DNA from 2 places in the Nocardioides candidus genome. Region 1 is predicted to be linked to the other one. Evidence: riboswitches for the same ligand, from Rfam matches in the RefSeq annotation. Region 1 holds a riboswitch; the other holds the start of a gene.
What was found. Region 1 has a riboswitch for glycine ahead of gcvT (glycine cleavage system aminomethyltransferase GcvT). Riboswitches for the same ligand answer to the same signal wherever they lie in the genome.

Region 1 (8,692 bases):
GAAGGGCACCGCGTTGCGGTTGACCGTGATGCCGATGTCGTGCAGCCGGTCCTCGGCCTGCTGGCCGTCGAGCAGCGAGTGCCGCAGGTCGACGAGGACCAGGTGCACGTCGGTGCCACCGGTGACCACCGAGACGCCGGCGCGCGCGAGGCCCGGGGTGCCCAGTCGCTCGGCGATGACCCGCGCGCCGACCAGGGTGCGCTCCTGGCGCTCGCGGAACTCCGGCGACGCGGCCATCCTGAAGCCGACGGCCTTGGCCGCGACCACGTGCTCGAGCGGACCGCCCTGCTGGCCGGGGAACACCGCCGAGTTGAAGCGCTTGGCGAGGTCCGGCCGGTCGGTCAGGATCACGCCGCCGCGCGGCCCGCCGAGCGTCTTGTGGGTCGTGGTCGTGACCACGTCGGCGTGCGGCACCGGGTTGGGGTGCAGCCCCGCCGCGACCAGTCCGGCGAAGTGCGCCATGTCGACCATCAGGTAGGCGCCGACCCGGTCGGCGATGCGGCGGAACTCCGGGAAGTCGAGGTGGCGCGGGTACGCCGACCAGCCGGCTACGATCAGCTTCGGCCGGTGCTCCAGGGCGAGGCGCTCCACCTCCCGCATGTCGATGCGGAAGTCGCGCGGGTCGACGCCGTACGCCGCGACCTCGTAGAGCCTGCCGGAGAAGTTGATCCGCATGCCGTGGGTGAGGTGGCCGCCGTGGGCGAGGTCGAGACCGAGGATCGTGTCGCCCGGGTCGAGCAGCGCGAACATCGTGGCCGCGTTGGCCTGCGCGCCCGAGTGCGGCTGCACGTTGGCGTACGCCGCCCCGAAGAGGCCCTTCACGCGGTCGATCGCGAGCCGTTCGATCACGTCGACGTGCTCGCAGCCGCCGTAGTAGCGCCGGCCGGGGTAGCCCTCGGCGTACTTGTTGGTCAGGACCGAGCCCTGCGCCTCCATCACCGCGACGGGGGCGAAGTTCTCCGACGCGATCAGCTCCAGGGTGGACTGCTGACGCCCGAGCTCGGCGCGGATCGCGGCGTGCACCTCGGGGTCGTACGACGCCAGCGGCTCGTCGTGGCTCCCGGTCGTGGTCGGCACGGTGCTCATCGGGCGATCCCGTCGTAAGCGGCGGCGTCGAGCAGCTCGGGTGAACGGGTCACCCGGACGACGAAGAGCCAGCCGGCTCCGAACGGGTCGGAGTTGAGGAGGCTGGGGTCGGCGACGACGGCCTGGTTGACCTCGACGACCTCTCCGTCGACGGGGGCGAAGAGGTCGCTGACGGACTTGGTGGACTCGAGCTCGCCGCACGGCGTGCCGGCGACGACGGTGCTCCGCACGGCGGGGAGGTCGACGAAGACGATGTCGCCGAGCGCGTCCGCGGCGAAGGCGGTGATGCCGATGCGGGCGGTGTCGCCGGTGGTCTCGAGCCACTCGTGCTCGATGGTGTAGCTCAGGTGGGTGGGGTTGGTCATGGTCGTGCTCCTGGAGGTGTCGGTGGGCGGGTGGGCGACGCGGTCGCCTAGGTGGTCCGCTGGTAGAAGGGCAGGTCGACGACCTCGGCGTCCTCCCGGCTGCCGCGCACGTCGACCTGCACGGTGAGGCCGACGGTCGCGAGGTGCGGGGCGACGTACGCCATCGCCACGGGGTGGCCCAGCGTCGGCGAGGGCGACCCGCTGGTGATCGTGCCGGCCGCCTCGCCGGTGGCCGGGTCGAGGACGGTGTAGCCGGCGCGCGGGGACCGTCGTCCGGCCGGCCGCAGGCCGACGAGGGTGGCGCGCGGCTCGGCGGCGGCCCGTGCCCGCAGGGCGGCGTCGCCGACGAAGCCCTCCGGCTTGTCGTGCACGACGACCCTTCCGAGCCCGGCGTCGTAGGGCGTCGTCCTCCTCGTCAGCTCGTGCCCGTAGAGCGCCATGCCGGCTTCGAGCCGCAACGTGTCGCGGCAGGCCAGGCCGGCGGGCACCAGGCCGTGCTCCGCGCCGGCGGAGCCGAGCGCGAGCCAGGTCGCGGCGGCTTCCGAGGAGGCGCAGTAGACCTCGAACCCGTCCTCCCCGGTGTAGCCCGTACGCGCGAGCAGGACGTCGGCGCCGGCGAGCCGGGTCTCGGCGATCGCGTAGTACTTCAGCGTGGTGAGGTCGAGATCGGTGAGGCCGGCCACGACGGCCGCGGCCGTCGGCCCTTGGACCGCGATCAGTGCCCAGTCGTCGGTGGCGTCGCGCACGGTGGCGTCGAAGCCCCCGGCACGCTCGGTGAGCGCGGCCGCGACGACAGCGGTGTTCGCCGCGTTGGCCACCACGAGGTAGCGGTCGTCACCGAGGCGGTAGACGACGAGGTCGTCGATGATGCCGCCGTCCTCGTCGCAGATCATCGTGTAGCGGGCGCGACCGACCGGGATGGCCGAGGGCCGGCCGACCAGGGCACGGTCGAGGGCGCGGCCGGCCTCGGTGCCGGTGACCTCGATCTCGCCCATGTGGCACAGGTCGAAGAGCCCGGCCGTGGTGCGGACCGCGTGGTGCTCGGCGGTCTCCGAGCCGTAGCGGACCGGCATCTGCCAGCCGGCGTAGTCGGTGAACGAGGCGCCGAGCGCCTCGTGGAGGGCGTGCAGGGGTGTCTGAAGAGACGCCGATGATGGCATGTGCGGGAGGCTCCCTGGTGGTGGTGCCGCGCGACGCGGCACCCGCGGATGGGTGACCTCCCCGCTCTGTCATCGGTACCTGAGAGCTTCACCGTCGCGGTATGGGCGGCTTGCACCGTGGGTGCAGGGCACGGGGGTGACCTGTCTTTCCAGAGTTCGCCTCGCCTCAGCGGTAACGGGGCCTGAGAGATTCTCGGGGAGACTTGCTCCTTCGGCGCCTCGCTCCTGGTGAGGACGAGGACTCTCCCGCTGCGGTTCGAACGGCGCGGTGTGAAGTTGTAGGACGGACCGTAGGCAACGCCGTGCCAGGAGGTCAACCCGGCGCCCGGTCGCTGCTCCGACGGCGCCCCGGTGGGCGCCCGGTCAGACCGTGAAGGCGACGACGTCGCCGACGACGCCGACCCACACCCGGTCGCCGGGTGTGGGCACCGACGTGGCGGGCGTGCGCGCGGCGAGCTCCTCGCCGGAGTCCAGTCGGACGCGGACCGTCGCGTCGTGGCCGTAGAAGCTGATGTCGACGACCTCCGCCGGGGCACCGTCGCCGCCTCCAGCCGTGCTGGCGTTGCGGATCTGGATCTGCTCCGCGCGGACGGCGAGCCGCACCAGCCCGGCCTCGCGCGCCGTGCGCAGCGGCAGCACGCCGAGCGCGCAGCGTGCCTCGGTGTGGTTGACGACCTCGCCCTCCACGAGCGAGGCGTGCCCGAGGAACGAGGCCACCCGGGGCTCTGCGGGCGTCAGGTAGACCGCCGTGGGCGAGGCCACCTGCAGGAACGCGCCGTCCATCATCACCGCGACCTGGTCGGCGAGCGACAGCGCCTCGCCCTGGTCGTGGGTGACCAGGAGGGCCGCGGCACCGGCCGTGCGCAGCGCGCGTACGACGGCGCGGCCGGTGTCCTCGCGCAGGGACGCGTCGAGGGAGGAGAACGGCTCGTCGAGCAGCACCAGCCCGGGCCGCGGCGCGAGCGCGCGAGCCAGGGCGACCCGTTGCTGCTGCCCGCCGGACAGCTCGTGGGGGTAGCGGCCGGCCATGCTGCGGGGCAGCTCGACCAGGTCGAGCATCTCCGCGACCCGCGCGGAGCTGTCGCCGCGCTCGGCGCGCGGCAGCCCGAAGGCGACGTTGCGCGCGACGGAGAGGTGGGGGAAGAGCGCGCCGTCCTGGGGCACGTAGCCGATCGCCCGCAGTCGGGCGGGCATCGCGCGCCGCCCGCTGACGACCTCGGTGCCGGCGAGCCGCACCGTGCCTGCGGTCGGCGAGACGAACCCGGCGACCGATCGCAGCAGGGTGGTCTTGCCGCAGCCGGAGGGGCCGAGGATGGCGGTCACGCCGTCGCCGACCGCGAGGTCGAGTCCCCGCAGCACGGCGGTGCGGCCGTAGCCGGCCTCGAGTCCTTCGATCTCGAGCGCCGCGGGCGGGTGCGAGCCGCTGGTCATGACCCGTTCCTCACGCTCAGGCTTCCCAGGATCCACGTCGAGGGGATCGACAGCACGATCAGCGCAAGAGCATAGGGGGCGGCGGCGCCGTACTCGATCGCGGCGGCGTCGGACCAGAACCGGGTGGCGAGGGTGTCGGTGCCGAGCGGAGCGAGGAGGAGGGTCGCGGTGAGCTCGGTGGCCACCGCCAGCGCGACGAGGGCGGTGGCCGAGGCGAGCCCGGGCAGCACGAGCGGCAGCGTCACCCGGCGCGCGACCCCCACGCCGCTGCAGCCGAGGTTGCGGGCGACGTCCTCGAGACCAGGAGGGACCAGCTCGAAGGTCGACCGGACACTCACCACGGCTCGCGGCAGGAAGAGGATCGTGTAGCCGACGAGCAGCACGACGACCGTCTGGTAGAGACCCGGCAGCACGCGGATGCTGACCGTGACCAGCGCCAGCGCGATCACGATGCCGGGCATGGCGCTGGCGGTGTAGACGCTGCGTTCGATCGCGGTCGTGAGCAGCCCCCGGTGGCGCACGGCCAGCCACACGACGGGCACCGCGACGACCGTCGCGGTCAGCCCCCCGATCAGCGCGAGCAGCATCGTCGTCCCGGCGGCGGAGAGGAGCTCGCCGAGGTCGACGGTGGTCGAGGTGCCGCGCACCAGCCAGCGGACCAGTGCGCCGAGCGGTACGAGCAGCGACCATCCCGCCAGGGCGGTCAGGGCCAGGAGCACCGGGACCTTGACCCGGCCGAGGCGGACGCGCACCGGGTCGCCGCTGCTGCCCGAGCCGACGCGGGCGCGACGACGGTGCCCGCGCAGCAGCGCCTCGATCCCCAGCAGGAGCAGGCAGAACGTGACCAGCACGAGCGCGAGCAGCGTCGCCTCGGGACCGTTGAAGACGGTCGCGTACTGCTGGAGGATCGCCGTCGTCAGGGTCGGGTAGTTGAGCAGCTGCAGGGCGCCGTACTCGGCCAGGAGGTGGAGGCCCACCAGCAGCGCGCCGCCGAGGACCGCCGGACTCACGGCGGGCAGCGTCACCCGCACGAAGACGCTCCACCCGCTGCGGCCCAGCGAGGTGGCGACCTCCTCGACCGCCGGGTCGAGCCGGCGCAGCGCCGCGACCGTGGGCAGGTAGACCAGCGGGTAGTAGGAGAGCGTCACGACCATGACCGCGCCCGGGAAGGACTGCACCGCGTGGGTGGTCGACACCCAGCCGTAGCCGTTGACGAAGGCGGGCACGGCCAGCGGCGCGCACAGCACGCCGTGCCACCACCCGCGCAGCGGTACGTCGGTGCGCTCCACCACCCAGGCGCCGGCGACGCCGAGCACGGTGCTCGCGGCGACCCCGGCGACCAGCAGCCGCACGGTGTTCCACAGCAGCTCACCGATGCGGGGACGCCACAGGAAGTCGACCGCCTCCTGGCGGCCCAGGTCGGCGGTGGTCGCGATGACGTAGCCGAGCGGCACCAGAGCCAGGGTCGCGACCGCGAGGCCGACGAGCAGCAGCGCGGGCGAGGCACCCCCGGCCAGCGGCCGAGGATGCCTCGTCGTGCGTTGCTCCGGTGGCGCCAGGGTGCTCAGAGGAATCCGACCTCGGTCAGCAGGTCGACGACCGCCTTGGCGTCGAGGTCGGACACGTTGACCGGCGGCGGCTGCAGCTGCTTGAAGGGCTTGACGTTGTCATCGTCGAGGGAGACCGCGGGATTGAGCGGGTACTCCAGCGCGTAGCTGTCCGCGATGATCTGCTGGCCCTTCTCGCTGACGAGGAAGTCGACGAACTGCTGGGCCTCCTTCTTCATGTCGCTGGAGTCGAGCACACCCGCACCGGAGACGCTCACGAAGGCGCCCGGGTCCTGGTCGCCGAAGTAGTACTGAGCGCTGTGGTCGCTGACGTCGCCGCTCTCGGCGCGGTCCCGCGCCCAGTAGTAGTGGTAGACGATGCCGACCTCGCACTCGCCGGAGTTCACCGACTCGAGGACGACGTTGTTGCCGTCGTACGTCGTGCCGTTGGCCTTGATGCCCTCGAGCCACTGCTTCGTGGCGTCCTCGCCCTCGATCTCCAGCACAGCGGCCACGATCGCCTGGAAGTCCGCGCCGGTCGGGGAGAAGCAGATCTTGCCGTCCCACGCGGGGTCGGCCAGGTCGAGGATCGAGGCCGGGAGGTCGGACTCCTCGACGTCGTCGGTGTTGTAGACGAGCACCGTGGAGCGGGCGACGAACCCGGTCCAGTCGCCGCTGGGCGGTCGGTAGTCGGCCGGGATCTTGTCGAGGGTGGCGCTCGGCAGCGCGGCGAGCAGGCCGGCGGCCTCGACCTGCGACATGGCCGGTGAGTTCTCGGTGAGGAAGACGTCGGCCTTGGTCGCGTCGCCCTCCTGCACGAGCTGGTTGGACAGCTCGAGGTCGCTGCCGTTGCGGAGCTCGACGTTGATGCCCGTCTCCTTCTCGAACGCCGGGGCGATCTCGTCGAGCAGCTGCTCGTGCTGCGCGTTGTAGATCACCAGCGTCGGGCCGTCGTCGCCGCACGCGGTGAGCGCCGGGACGACGAGGGACAGCGCGGCGAGGCCGAGGGCCGTGCGGAGGGTCTTCATCGTTGTTCCTTGATCATCTCGTCGTGCGGAGGTTACAGAGCGCGCGGTACCCCGCGGAGCGGTGACCGAGGCGGGGAACGGAGCGGGTCACCAGGTCCATGGCCCTCCAGGCGAGGATGCCGACCGCGACGGAGGCGAGCAGTCCGCCGAGCGGCCACCGGTCCTCCAGGTGCGGGTAGACCTGCCAGTGGGTCAGGTAGATGGAGAAGGAGGCGCCGGCGAGCTGGCCGAGGGCGCCGACGGCGAGGCGGGGGACCGGCACGGTCGGCAGCCAGACGAGCACGAGCAGGCCGAGCACGACCGTCGCCTCCCGGGTCGGGTCGTCGAAGAGGCCGTGGACGCCGAGCACGAGCAGCAGGGAGAGCAGCAGCCGGTGGCCGGCGTGCTCGGCCCGGACCGCCGCCCAGCCGCCGGCGAAGAGCCAGGCGACGAAGAGCGAGGAGTGGATGACGTCGCCGCCGTAGCCGGTCGAGGTCGCCCAGAACCGCGGCACCAGGGTCGTGACGACGAGCCCGACGGCGAACCAGTACGGCGAGCGGCGCTCCCACGCGGCGACGAGCGGGACCGCGGTCACCAGGCCGGCCGCCACGGTCACGTAGACGAGCACCTCGATGAACCAGAAGTGCCACTCCGGCTCCTGCCAGCGACGGCTGCCGAGCGCGTCGTTGAGCAGCAGCACGTTGCGCCAGCCGTACTCGCCGCTGACCAGGCAGACCGCGCTCACCCAGACCGCGGTCGGCACCGCGATGCGCGCCAGCGAGCGGGTGATGTTGCGACCTCGGGCGCCCGCCTCGGATCCGAGGTGGAACCGCGCGAAGTTCGCGCCGGCGACGCCGAGCAGCACGTGCGCACCGCCGAGCAGGACGAAGAGGTTGGTGTGGCTGCCGACGATCATCACGATCGCCGCCGCCCGCAGCACGATGCTGGTGTCGAGCGCGACCCACCGTGAACGGCGCACGGGAGAGGCGGGCGCGAGCCCGGCGAGGTCGCCGATCGGGCGCTCGGGCCAGTCGGCGGGAAGCCGGCCGAGGCGGCGCTCGAGCCGCAGGGCCAGCTCGACGTACGACAGCGAGTCGCCGCCGAGGCCTGCGAACGTGTCGTGCGGGCGCACCTGCTGGCGCCGCAGGACCGCGCCGTAGAGGGCGGTGAGCGACTCGGTCGCCGAGCGCTCGGGCGCGCTCTCGGTCCGGAGCCGGAGCCGCGAGACGGCCGCCTGGTCGACCTTCCCGTTGGGCAGGCGGGGCACCGCCGGCACCGGCACCACCGTGATCGCGTGCGGCGGCAGCCCGGTGGTCGCGGCCGCCATCGTCGCGATCTCCTCGACCGCGAGCGGGTCGGGGTCGCCGGCCAGTGCGACGACCAGCCGGGTGGCGTCGGCGGACTCCGCGCACGCGATCTCGTGGTCGCCGAGGGTCAGCAGCGTCTCGAGCCGGTCGAGGTCGAGCCGCTGTCCGAAGAGCTTCGCGAAGCGCGAGGACCGGCCGACGATCTCGAAGAGACCGTCCGTCGTGATGCGGGCGAGGTCGCCGGTGCGGAGCTCGTCGGGGCCGGGGCCGTCGGCGAGGTCGGTGACGCCGTGGGCGTAGCCCATCATCACGTTGGGGCCGGTGTAGACCAGCTCGCCGACGCCGGCCGGCTGTCCGGCCACAGGGGCGAGCCGGAGGTCGCCCCCGGGGATCGCGATCCCGATCGCGGTGGGGTTGTCCCGCGCCAGGTCGGGCGGGAGGTAGGCCATCCGTGCGGTGGCCTCCGTCTGGCCGTACATCACCACCAGGTCCCAGCCCTCACGGTGCCCGCGCTCGGCCACCGCCCGCACCCGCTCCGGCGCGAGCCGCCCGCCCGCCTGGGTCACCGTGCGCAGGGTCGGGACCTCGGGCCAGCCGGCGGTGTCGAGCAGGTCGAAGGTGTAGGGCACCCCCGCGTACGACGTCACGCCCGCCGCGCGGGCGAGGTCCCACAGCGCGCGGTCGCTCACCGAGAGGTCGCTCAGCACGACGGACGCACCGACGGCGAGGTGGCTGTGCAGCACCGACAGCCCGTAGCAGTAGTCGAGGGGCAGCGTGGTCAGCGCGCGG
Region 2 (8,692 bases), on a different contig from region 1:
GCGGTCGTGCTGGTCTTCGGGTTCCTCGTCACGATCGCGGCCGTCCAGACCTCCCGCAACGCCGACGTCACCAACGCGAGCCGGGCCTCGCTCATCGACCGGATCGACACCCGCCGCGCGTCGGTACGCCAGCTGCAGCAGCAGATCTCCGACCTGCGCGCCGCCAACGCCGCGGCCGAGGCCGACGAGCTCGACCTCAACGGCGTGGTCAACGACGTCGAGGGCAACGCGACCGACCTCGGCGCGATGGCGGGTTACACCCCGGTGGTGGGGGAGGGCATCCGGATCCAGCTCGACAACGCGGTCAACTCCGACCCCGACACCGAGCACATCCGCGACTCCGACCTCGCCCTCCTGGCCAACGCGTTGTGGGAGGCCGGCGCGGAGGCGATCGCGATCAACGGGCAGCGGATCGCGTCGCGCACCGCCATCCGCAACTCCGGCACGGCGATCGAGGTGAACAGCATCGGCATCGCCCCGCCGTACGTCGTCCAGGTGATCGGCAACGAGAACACGCTGTCGTCGCGGCTGGTCGACACGGGCAGCGGTCAGCAGTTCGCCCTGCTGGCCGCCGACTACGGCTGGTCCTACGACGTGGACAATGTGGACGACCTGCGACTACCGGCTGCGCCGGCGCGGATGCGCCAGCTACGGTCGGCCCAGCAGGCGCCCAAGGACGATCGACCGCCGGAAGGAGACGGGTAGCACGTGATCGCAGTTCTCGGCCTGCTGGTCGGTGTCGTGCTCGGGTTCGTGTTCCAGCCCGACGTGCCGCTCGGCCTCGAGCCCTACCTCCCGATCGCGGTCGTCGCGGCGCTCGATGCGGTGTTCGGCGCGCTCCGGGCCTACCTCGACGGGATCTTCGACGACAAGGTCTTCGTGGTCTCGTTCATCAGCAACGTGGTGATCGCCTCGGGCATCGTCTACCTCGGCGACCGGCTCGGTGTCGGCGGCCAGCTCTCGACCGGCGTCATCGTCGTGCTCGGCATCCGGATCTTCACCAACGTCGCGGCCATCCGGAGGCACGTCTTCCATGCCTGACCCCGCTCCGCCGGAGGAGGACGGCCCGGCGACGGACGGCCCGGCGACGGACGGCCCGGCTGCGGACGGCCCGCGGCAGCGTCTGGCGGCGGGCCTCGCCCGGCCCTCGCGCAGCCAGCTGGTCGTCGGGCTGCTCCTGGCGGTGCTCGGCTTCGCGGCGGTCACCCAGGTCCGCGCCAACGACTCCGACGACAACTACTCGGGCCAGCGCGAGCAGGAGCTGATCGACATCCTCTCGGCGCTCGCCGGCACCCGGCAGCGCGCCGAGGACCAGATCGCGGAGCTGGAGAAGGTGCGCGACCAGCTGCAGGACGACACCAGCAAGCGGCGCACCGCTCTGGAGCAGGCGCAGAAGGAGGTCGAGGACCTCAACATCCTCGCCGGCCTGGTGCCGGTGACCGGGCCCGGCATCCGGATCACGATCCAGGAGGAGACCGGGCACGTCACCCTGTCCTCGCTGCTCGACACGATCGAGGAGCTGCGCACCGCGCAGGCCGAGGCGATGCAGCTCAACGGCACGACCCGCATCGTCGCGCAGACGTCGTTCGAGGAGACCTCGGGCGGCTTCCTGGTCGACGGAAAGCTGGTCCAGGCGCCGTACGTCCTCGACGTCATCGGCGACCCCTCGCTGCTCGCGTCGTCCCTGGAGTTCCTGCTCGGCCCCCGCAAGCAGCTGGAGGAGGACGGCGCGACCCTCGACGTCGACCAGCTGTCCTCCATCGACATCGAGTCGGTGCGCGAGGTCGACCAACCGGACTTCGCCGACCCTGATGCCGGCTGACCGCCGGAGTGAGTAGCCTTGGCGCCCATGACCCCAGAGGACCTCAGGTACACCGTCGAGCACGAGTGGCTGCGCACTCCGGGCGAGCAGCCCGACTCGGTGCGGGTCGGCATCACCGACTACGCGCAGGACGCTCTCGGCGACATCGTCTACGTGTCGCTGCCCGACGTGGGCGCCTCGCTCACTGCCGGCACCCCGTGCGGTGAGCTCGAGTCGACGAAGTCGGTGAGCGACGTCTACGCCCCGGTCGGTGGCGAGGTGGTCGCCCGCAACGAGGCGCTCGACGCCACGCCCGAGCTGGTCAACAGCGACCCGTACGGCGACGGCTGGCTCTTCGAGATCGTGCCGACCGACGCCGGCGAGGTCGACCAGCTGCTCGACGCGGCGGGCTACGAGGGTCACATCGGCGGGTAGCCCCCCGACGCCCTGCCCGGTCGAGCTTGCTGGTGTAGGTTCGAACCATCGCCCTCAACCTCACCTTGAGGGAAGGATCGAGGAGAGACCTGATGCCTTTCTGCACCGCTTGCGGTCGCCAGAACCCGGACGATGCCCGGTTCTGCTCCCAGTGCGGCACGCGACTCGTCGCGCCCGAACCGACGATCGAGCCCGGCGACGCCACGGCCACGATCAGCTTCGGCGGCGCCGACAAGGTCGAGACCTCCGACCGGCAGCTGAGCGCCATCGACGCCGCGGCCGTCGATGCCCTGCCGCGGGGCTCCGCGCTGCTCGTCGTCCAGAAGGGTCCGGGTGCGGGCAGCCGGTTCCTGCTCGACCAAGAGGTGGTCAACGCCGGTCGCCACCCGGAGAGCGAGATCTTCCTCGACGACGTGACCGTCTCGCGCCGCCACGCGGTGTTTAACCGCGCGGGTGACGGTTACACGGTCAGCGACGTCGGCAGCCTCAACGGCACCTACGTCAACCGCGACCGCATCGAGACCATCGCACTCAAGGACAGCGACGAGGTCCAGATCGGCAAGTACCGGCTGGTGTTCTTCGCAGGGCACGAGGACGTCTGACGCTCGTGGGGATCTCGTCCGCCGAGCGCCACGACGCGCTCCTCAACATCGGTCAGGTCCTCGACCTGCTGCGCCCGGACTTCCCGGACATCACGATCCCCAAGATCCGGTTCTGGGAGGAGAAGGGGCTCATCAAGCCCCAACGCACCCCGGCCGGCTACCGCAAGTTCTCCGACGTCGACGTCGAACGGCTGCGCTACGTCCTGCGGATGAAGCGCGACCACTACCTCCCGCTCGACGTCATCCGCGAGCACCTCGACGCGATCGACCGGGGGCTCGAGCCGCCGCAGATCGACCCGGTCGTGCCCACGGTGCCGAGGGTCGCGCTCTCCGAGGACGGTCTGCCGGCCGCGGAGTCCTTCCGGCGCACCGACAAGTTCCGTCTCTCGCGCAAGGAGCTGGTGAAGATCGCGGAGATCGACGAGGCGCTGCTCGGCCAGCTCGAGGACTACGGACTGATCTCGTCGGGGCCCACGGGCCACTACGACACCGACGCCCTGGTGATCGCCCAGGCGGCGCGCGACCTGGCCGCGTTCGGCCTCGAGCCGCGGCACCTGCGCGCGTTCAAGACGGCCGCGGACCGCGAGGTCGGACTCGTCGAGCAGGTCGTCGCCCCGGTCCGCCGGAGCCGCGACGCGACCGCCTCGGCCCGCGCCGAGGAGGCGATCAGCGAGATCGCCGCGCTGTCCGTGCGGTTGCACGCCACCTTGGTCAAAGCCGGTCTGCGCCGGCTCTGACGGGCCCGCTCCGAGGCCTACGGTCCCGGAGTAGGGTGGTGCCATGCGCGAGGTCGACGTGATGGGTGTGCGGGTCGAGATGCCCTCCAACCAGCCGATCGTCCTGCTACGGGAGGTGTCTGGTGACCGCTACCTGCCGATCTGGATCGGCGCGGTGGAGGCCACGGCGATCGCCTTCGCCCAGCAGGGGGTCGTGCCGCCCCGGCCGCTCACGCACGACCTCATGAAGGACATCCTGTCGGCCACGGAGAACGAGCTGACCCAGGTGCGCATCACCGACGTCAAGGACGGCGTCTTCTACGCCACGCTCGTCTTCGGCTCCGGCGTCGAGGTGAGCGCACGACCGTCGGACTCGATCGCGCTCGCGCTGCGCACCGGCACCACGATCTTCTGTGCCGACGAGGTGCTCGACGAGGCCGGTCTCGCCGTCCCGGCCGAGCAGGAGGACGAGGTCGAACGCTTCCGTGAGTTCCTCGACCACGTCTCGCCGGAGGACTTCGAAGCCCACTGAACGGGGCTAACCCTCAACTTAAGGGTGAGAGTTGCGACACGCCGGGCCGCGGTCTTTGACCGACCCTCACACCGCGCCGTACCTTGATGTGTCGGCTCCTTCGCGGGGCCGACGCCAGACCCCCACCGAGCGGAGGACCGCGTGAACGAGCACCAGCCCGACGCAGGCAGCCAGGCTGCCGACGTCGCCGCCGGCGTCGCCGAGGAGCAGGGACTGCTCTTCACCGACGACGTGTCGCCGCTCCCGAGCGACCTCGGTTACCGCGGGCCGACCGCCTGCAACGCCGCCGGCATCACCTACCGCCAGCTCGACTACTGGGCCCGCACGGGCCTGATCGAGCCCAGCGTGCGGGGTGCCAAGGGCAGCGGCTCGCAGCGGCTCTACAGCTTCCGCGACATCTTGATCCTCAAGGTCATCAAGCGGCTGCTCGACGCGGGCATCTCGCTGCAGCAGATCCGCACGGCCGTCACCCACCTGCGCGAGCGCGGGACCGACGACCTGACGCAGGTCACGCTGATGAGCGACGGCGCCTCGGTCTACTACTGCACGAGCAACGACGAGGTCATCGACCTGCTCCAGGGCGGGCAGGGCGTCTTCGGCATCGCGATCGGCGGTGTCTGGCGCGAGATCGAGGGCACGCTGGCCCAGCTGCCGAGCGAGCACGCCGCCCAGGAGACGACCGAGTCGGGCGAGACGCTCGCCGGCGACGAGCTCGCCGCTCGCCGCGCCGCCCGCAACGCGGGCTGAGCCTCGAGCCGACCGCACCCGGGCTGATACTGTCGGCCCTGCTGATCCCGCGCGGGAGAGTCTGGGCCTGGCCCAGCGCCGAAGGGGCAAATCCTCCCCGGAACCTCTCAGGCACCCTGGACCGCGCGGCCGGGCAACTCTGGAACCTCATCGTCGCGGTGACAGAGGGGGAGGGCGACCAGATCGAACGATCCCTGAGGTGTCTCCCTTGTCCGACGTCCCCACCCTGCCCGAGCTCGACGCCGCGCTGCCGTTTCTCAGCCGCCACCTCGGCCCCGACGACGCCGGCGTCGCCTCGATGCTCGACCGGCTCGGCTACTCCTCGCTCGAGGAGCTCATGTCGGCCGCGGTGCCCAAGGCCATCCGCACGACCGCGCCGCTCGACCTGCCCGCAGCGCTGAGCGAGGCCGCGGTCGCGGCCGAGCTCCGGGCGATGGCCGGTGCGAACAGTCCTCTGGAGAGCATGATCGGGCTGGGTTACCACGCGACGATCACGCCTCCCGTCGTGCGCCGCAACGTGCTCGAGGACCCGAGCTGGTACACCGCCTACACGCCCTACCAGCCCGAGATCTCCCAGGGCCGGCTCGAGGCGTTGCTGAACTTCCAGACGATGATCAGCGACCTGACCGGTCTGCCGACGTCGGGCTCCTCGCTGCTCGACGAGGGCACCGCCGCCGCCGAGGCGCTGGCCCTGGTCCACCGTGCCCGGCGCTCCATCAGCGGACCGTTCGTGCTCGACGCCGACGCGCTCCCGCAGACCATCGACGTGGTGCGCACCCGGGCCGAGGCGATCGGCATGGAGGTCGTGGTGGCCGACCTGACCCAGGGGCTCCCCGAGGGCGACCTCGCGGGCGTGCTGATCCAGTATCCCGGTGCCTCCGGCCGGATCCTGGACCCCCGCCCGCTGGTCGAGGCCGTGCACGAGCGCGGCGGTCTCGCCGTCGTCGCGGCGGACCTGCTCGCCCTCACCCTGCTCGAGGCTCCCGGCGCCTTCGGCGTCGACGTCGTGATCGGATCGAGCCAGCGCTTCGGCGTGCCGCTCTTCTACGGCGGGCCCCACGCCGGCTTCATGAGCGTCGCCGCGGGCCTGGAGCGCCAGCTGCCGGGCCGGCTCGTGGGTGTCTCGCTCGACGCGGAGGGCCGGCCGGCGTACCGCCTCGCCCTCCAGACGCGCGAGCAGCACATCCGTCGCGACAAGGCGACCTCCAACATCTGCACGGCCCAGGTGCTGCTGGCCGTGACCGCGTCGATGTACGCCGTCTACCACGGCCCCGAGGGCCTGGAGCAGATCGCGACCCGGACCCACCGCTACGCCGCGGTGCTGGCCCGCGCGCTCTCCGAAGGCGGGTTCGCACCGGCCAACGAGACGTTCTTCGACACCCTCACCGTGGCCGTCCCTGGTCGCGCAGGGGCAGTGGTGGCCGCGGCGCGCAGCCTCGGTGTCCACCTGCGTCAGGTCGACGCCGACCACGTCGCGCTCTCGACCTCGGAGTGCACGACGCGGGCGACGGTCTCGACGGTGCTCAAGGCGTTCGGGCTGGAGCCGGTCGACCTCGACGACGTCGACCGCAGCACCTCCGACGCGCTGCCCGGCGGGCTGCGCCGCGCGACGGACTTCCTGACCCACCCGGTCTTCAACACCCACCACAGCGAGACGTCGATGCTGCGCTACCTCGCGCGGCTGTCCAACCGCGACTACGCGCTCGACCGCGGCATGATCCCGCTCGGCTCCTGCACGATGAAGCTCAACGCCACCACCGAGATGGAGCCGATCTCGCTGCCGGGCTTCGCCGACCTGCACCCCTTCGTGCCGGCGTCGGACGCCTCCGGCTACCTGGAGCTGGTGGCCCAGCTCGAGAGCTGGCTGGCGGAGGTCACCGGCTACGACAAGGTATCGATCCAGCCCAACGCCGGCGCCCAGGGCGAGTTCGCCGGCATGCTTGCGATCCGGGCGTTCCACGACGCGAACGGTGACCACGACCGCCGGGTGTGCCTGATCCCGTCGTCGGCCCACGGCACCAACCCGGCGTCCGCGGTGATGGCCGGCATGTCGGTCGTCGTGGTCAAGGCCAACGACGACGGCACGGTCGATCTCGACGACCTGCGCGCCAAGTGCGCGCAGCACTCGGCCACGCTCGCCGCGATCATGGTGACCTACCCCTCGACGCACGGCGTCTACGAGGAGACCATCACCGAGCTCTGCGAGATCGTGCACGAGCACGGCGGTCAGGTCTACATCGACGGTGCCAACTTCAACGCCCTGCTCGGCTACGCCAAGCCGGGGCAGTTCGGCGGCGACGTCTCCCACCTCAACCTGCACAAGACGTTCTGCATCCCCCACGGTGGTGGCGGTCCGGGTGTCGGCCCGGTCGCCGTGCGCGAGCACCTGGCGCCGTACCTCCCCTCGCACCCGCTGCACCCGGAGGAGTCCAAGAGGGAGGGCGTGGGTGCGATCAGCGCTGCGCCCTACGGCTCGACCGGCATCCTGCCGATCTCGTGGGCCTACGTGCGGATGATGGGCGCCGAGGGGCTCGCGCAGGCGACGGCCGTCGCGGTGCTGTCGGCCAACTACGTCGCCGCCCGGCTGGGTGAGCACTACCCGGTGCTCTACCGCGGCGACTCGGGCCTGGTCGCCCACGAGTGCATCCTCGACCTGCGGGAGATCACCAAGGAGACCGGCGTCAGCGTCGACGACGTCGCCAAGCGCCTCATCGACTACGGCTTCCACGCCCCGACGATGTCGTTCCCGGTCGCCGGCACGCTGATGGTCGAGCCGACGGAGTCGGAGGACCTCAGCGAGCTCGACCGGTTCTGCGACGCGATGATCGCGATCAAGGCCGAGATCGACCGGGTGGCTGCGGGCGAGATCGCGGTCGACGACTCGCCGCTGCGGCACGCGCCGCACACGGCGCGCGCGCTCGTGGGGGAGTGGGACCACCCCTACTCCCGCGAGGAGGCGGTCTTCCCGGCCGGGATCAGCCCCGACAAGTACTGGCCGCCGGTCGCGCGCATCGACCAGGCGTACGGCGACCGCAACCTCGTGTGCGCCTGCCCGCCGATGGACGCCTACGCCGAGTAGCGGTCCATCTCCCGGCGCCAGTCGAGCCGGAGCAGGTCGGTCACCGCGTCCTCGACGCGGAGCGCACCGGCCTGCTCGAGCTCGGCCTTGCCGAACCCGCCGGTGCGCAGGGTGACACAGCCGATCCCGGCGCGGCCGGCGGCCTCGACGTCGTAGACGGTGTCGCCGACGAAGACCGCGGCCTCGACCGGTCCGACGCGCTCCAAGGTCTGCTGGATGAGGTCGGGGTCGGGCTTGGAGCTGTCGACGTCGTCGGAGGTCAGCAGTGCTGCGACGTCGGACCCGATGCCGAGCAGGTCGACCGCCTCCTGGCTGAACTCGGGGTCGCCCGACGATGCGAGGGCGATGACGAAGCCCTCACCGGCCAGCTTGCGCACCAGGTCTGCCGCGCCGTCGAGGGGACGCACCTCGGCCTTGAGCTCGAGGTACTCCTCCCGCCAGGCGTCGCGGAGGTCGTCGCCGTGCTTCTCCTCGGTGCGGTCGTCGGCGACCGCGGCGACCAGGCGGTCACCGCCCATGCCGATCGCCCGGTGCAGGCGCCACATCGGGGGCACGTCGGTGATCCGGCTGAAGGCGCGCTGCCATGCGACCGCGTGATGGTAGGTCGAGTCGATCAGCGTGCCGTCGATGTCCAGAAGAACGGCGGCGCTCATGCGGGCGCCGCCGCCCGGAGCTTCTCCAGGAGGGGACCGGCGGCCTCCTCGAGGAAGCGGTCCTGGCCCTCGTCGCCGACCTGCACCACGGCGATGTCGGTGAAACCCGCCTTCCAGTAGGCGCTGA

Region 2: another riboswitch for glycine. It lies ahead of gcvP (aminomethyl-transferring glycine dehydrogenase); the one in region 1 lies ahead of gcvT (glycine cleavage system aminomethyltransferase GcvT).

Annotation. Positions count from the first base shown of each region.
Region 1 is NZ_JBGGWC010000001.1:829,690-838,381, forward strand. Features, by position in the region: gene glyA (serine hydroxymethyltransferase) at 1-1,086, opposite strand, end outside; gene gcvH (glycine cleavage system protein GcvH) at 1,083-1,451, opposite strand; gene gcvT (glycine cleavage system aminomethyltransferase GcvT) at 1,499-2,611, opposite strand; glycine riboswitch at 2,668-2,770, opposite strand; glycine riboswitch at 2,772-2,870, opposite strand; gene ACAX67_RS04095 (ABC transporter ATP-binding protein) at 2,975-4,042, opposite strand; gene ACAX67_RS04100 (ABC transporter permease) at 4,039-5,496, opposite strand; gene ACAX67_RS04105 (iron ABC transporter substrate-binding protein) at 5,607-6,617, opposite strand; gene ACAX67_RS04110 (AMP-binding protein) at 6,631-8,692, opposite strand, start outside.
Region 2 is NZ_JBGGWC010000006.1:16,835-25,526, reverse strand. Features, by position in the region: gene ACAX67_RS21055 (DUF881 domain-containing protein) at 1-705, shown strand, start outside; gene ACAX67_RS21050 (small basic family protein) at 709-1,041, shown strand; gene ACAX67_RS21045 (DUF881 domain-containing protein) at 1,034-1,822, shown strand; gene gcvH (glycine cleavage system protein GcvH) at 1,850-2,236, shown strand; gene ACAX67_RS21035 (zinc-ribbon and FHA domain-containing protein) at 2,329-2,838, shown strand; gene ftsR (transcriptional regulator FtsR) at 2,844-3,575, shown strand; gene ACAX67_RS21025 (bifunctional nuclease family protein) at 3,619-4,086, shown strand; gene ACAX67_RS21020 (MerR family transcriptional regulator) at 4,228-4,833, shown strand; glycine riboswitch at 4,876-4,967, shown strand; gene gcvP (aminomethyl-transferring glycine dehydrogenase) at 5,042-7,912, shown strand; gene ACAX67_RS21010 (HAD family hydrolase) at 7,900-8,565, opposite strand; gene ACAX67_RS21005 (LLM class F420-dependent oxidoreductase) at 8,562-8,692, opposite strand, start outside.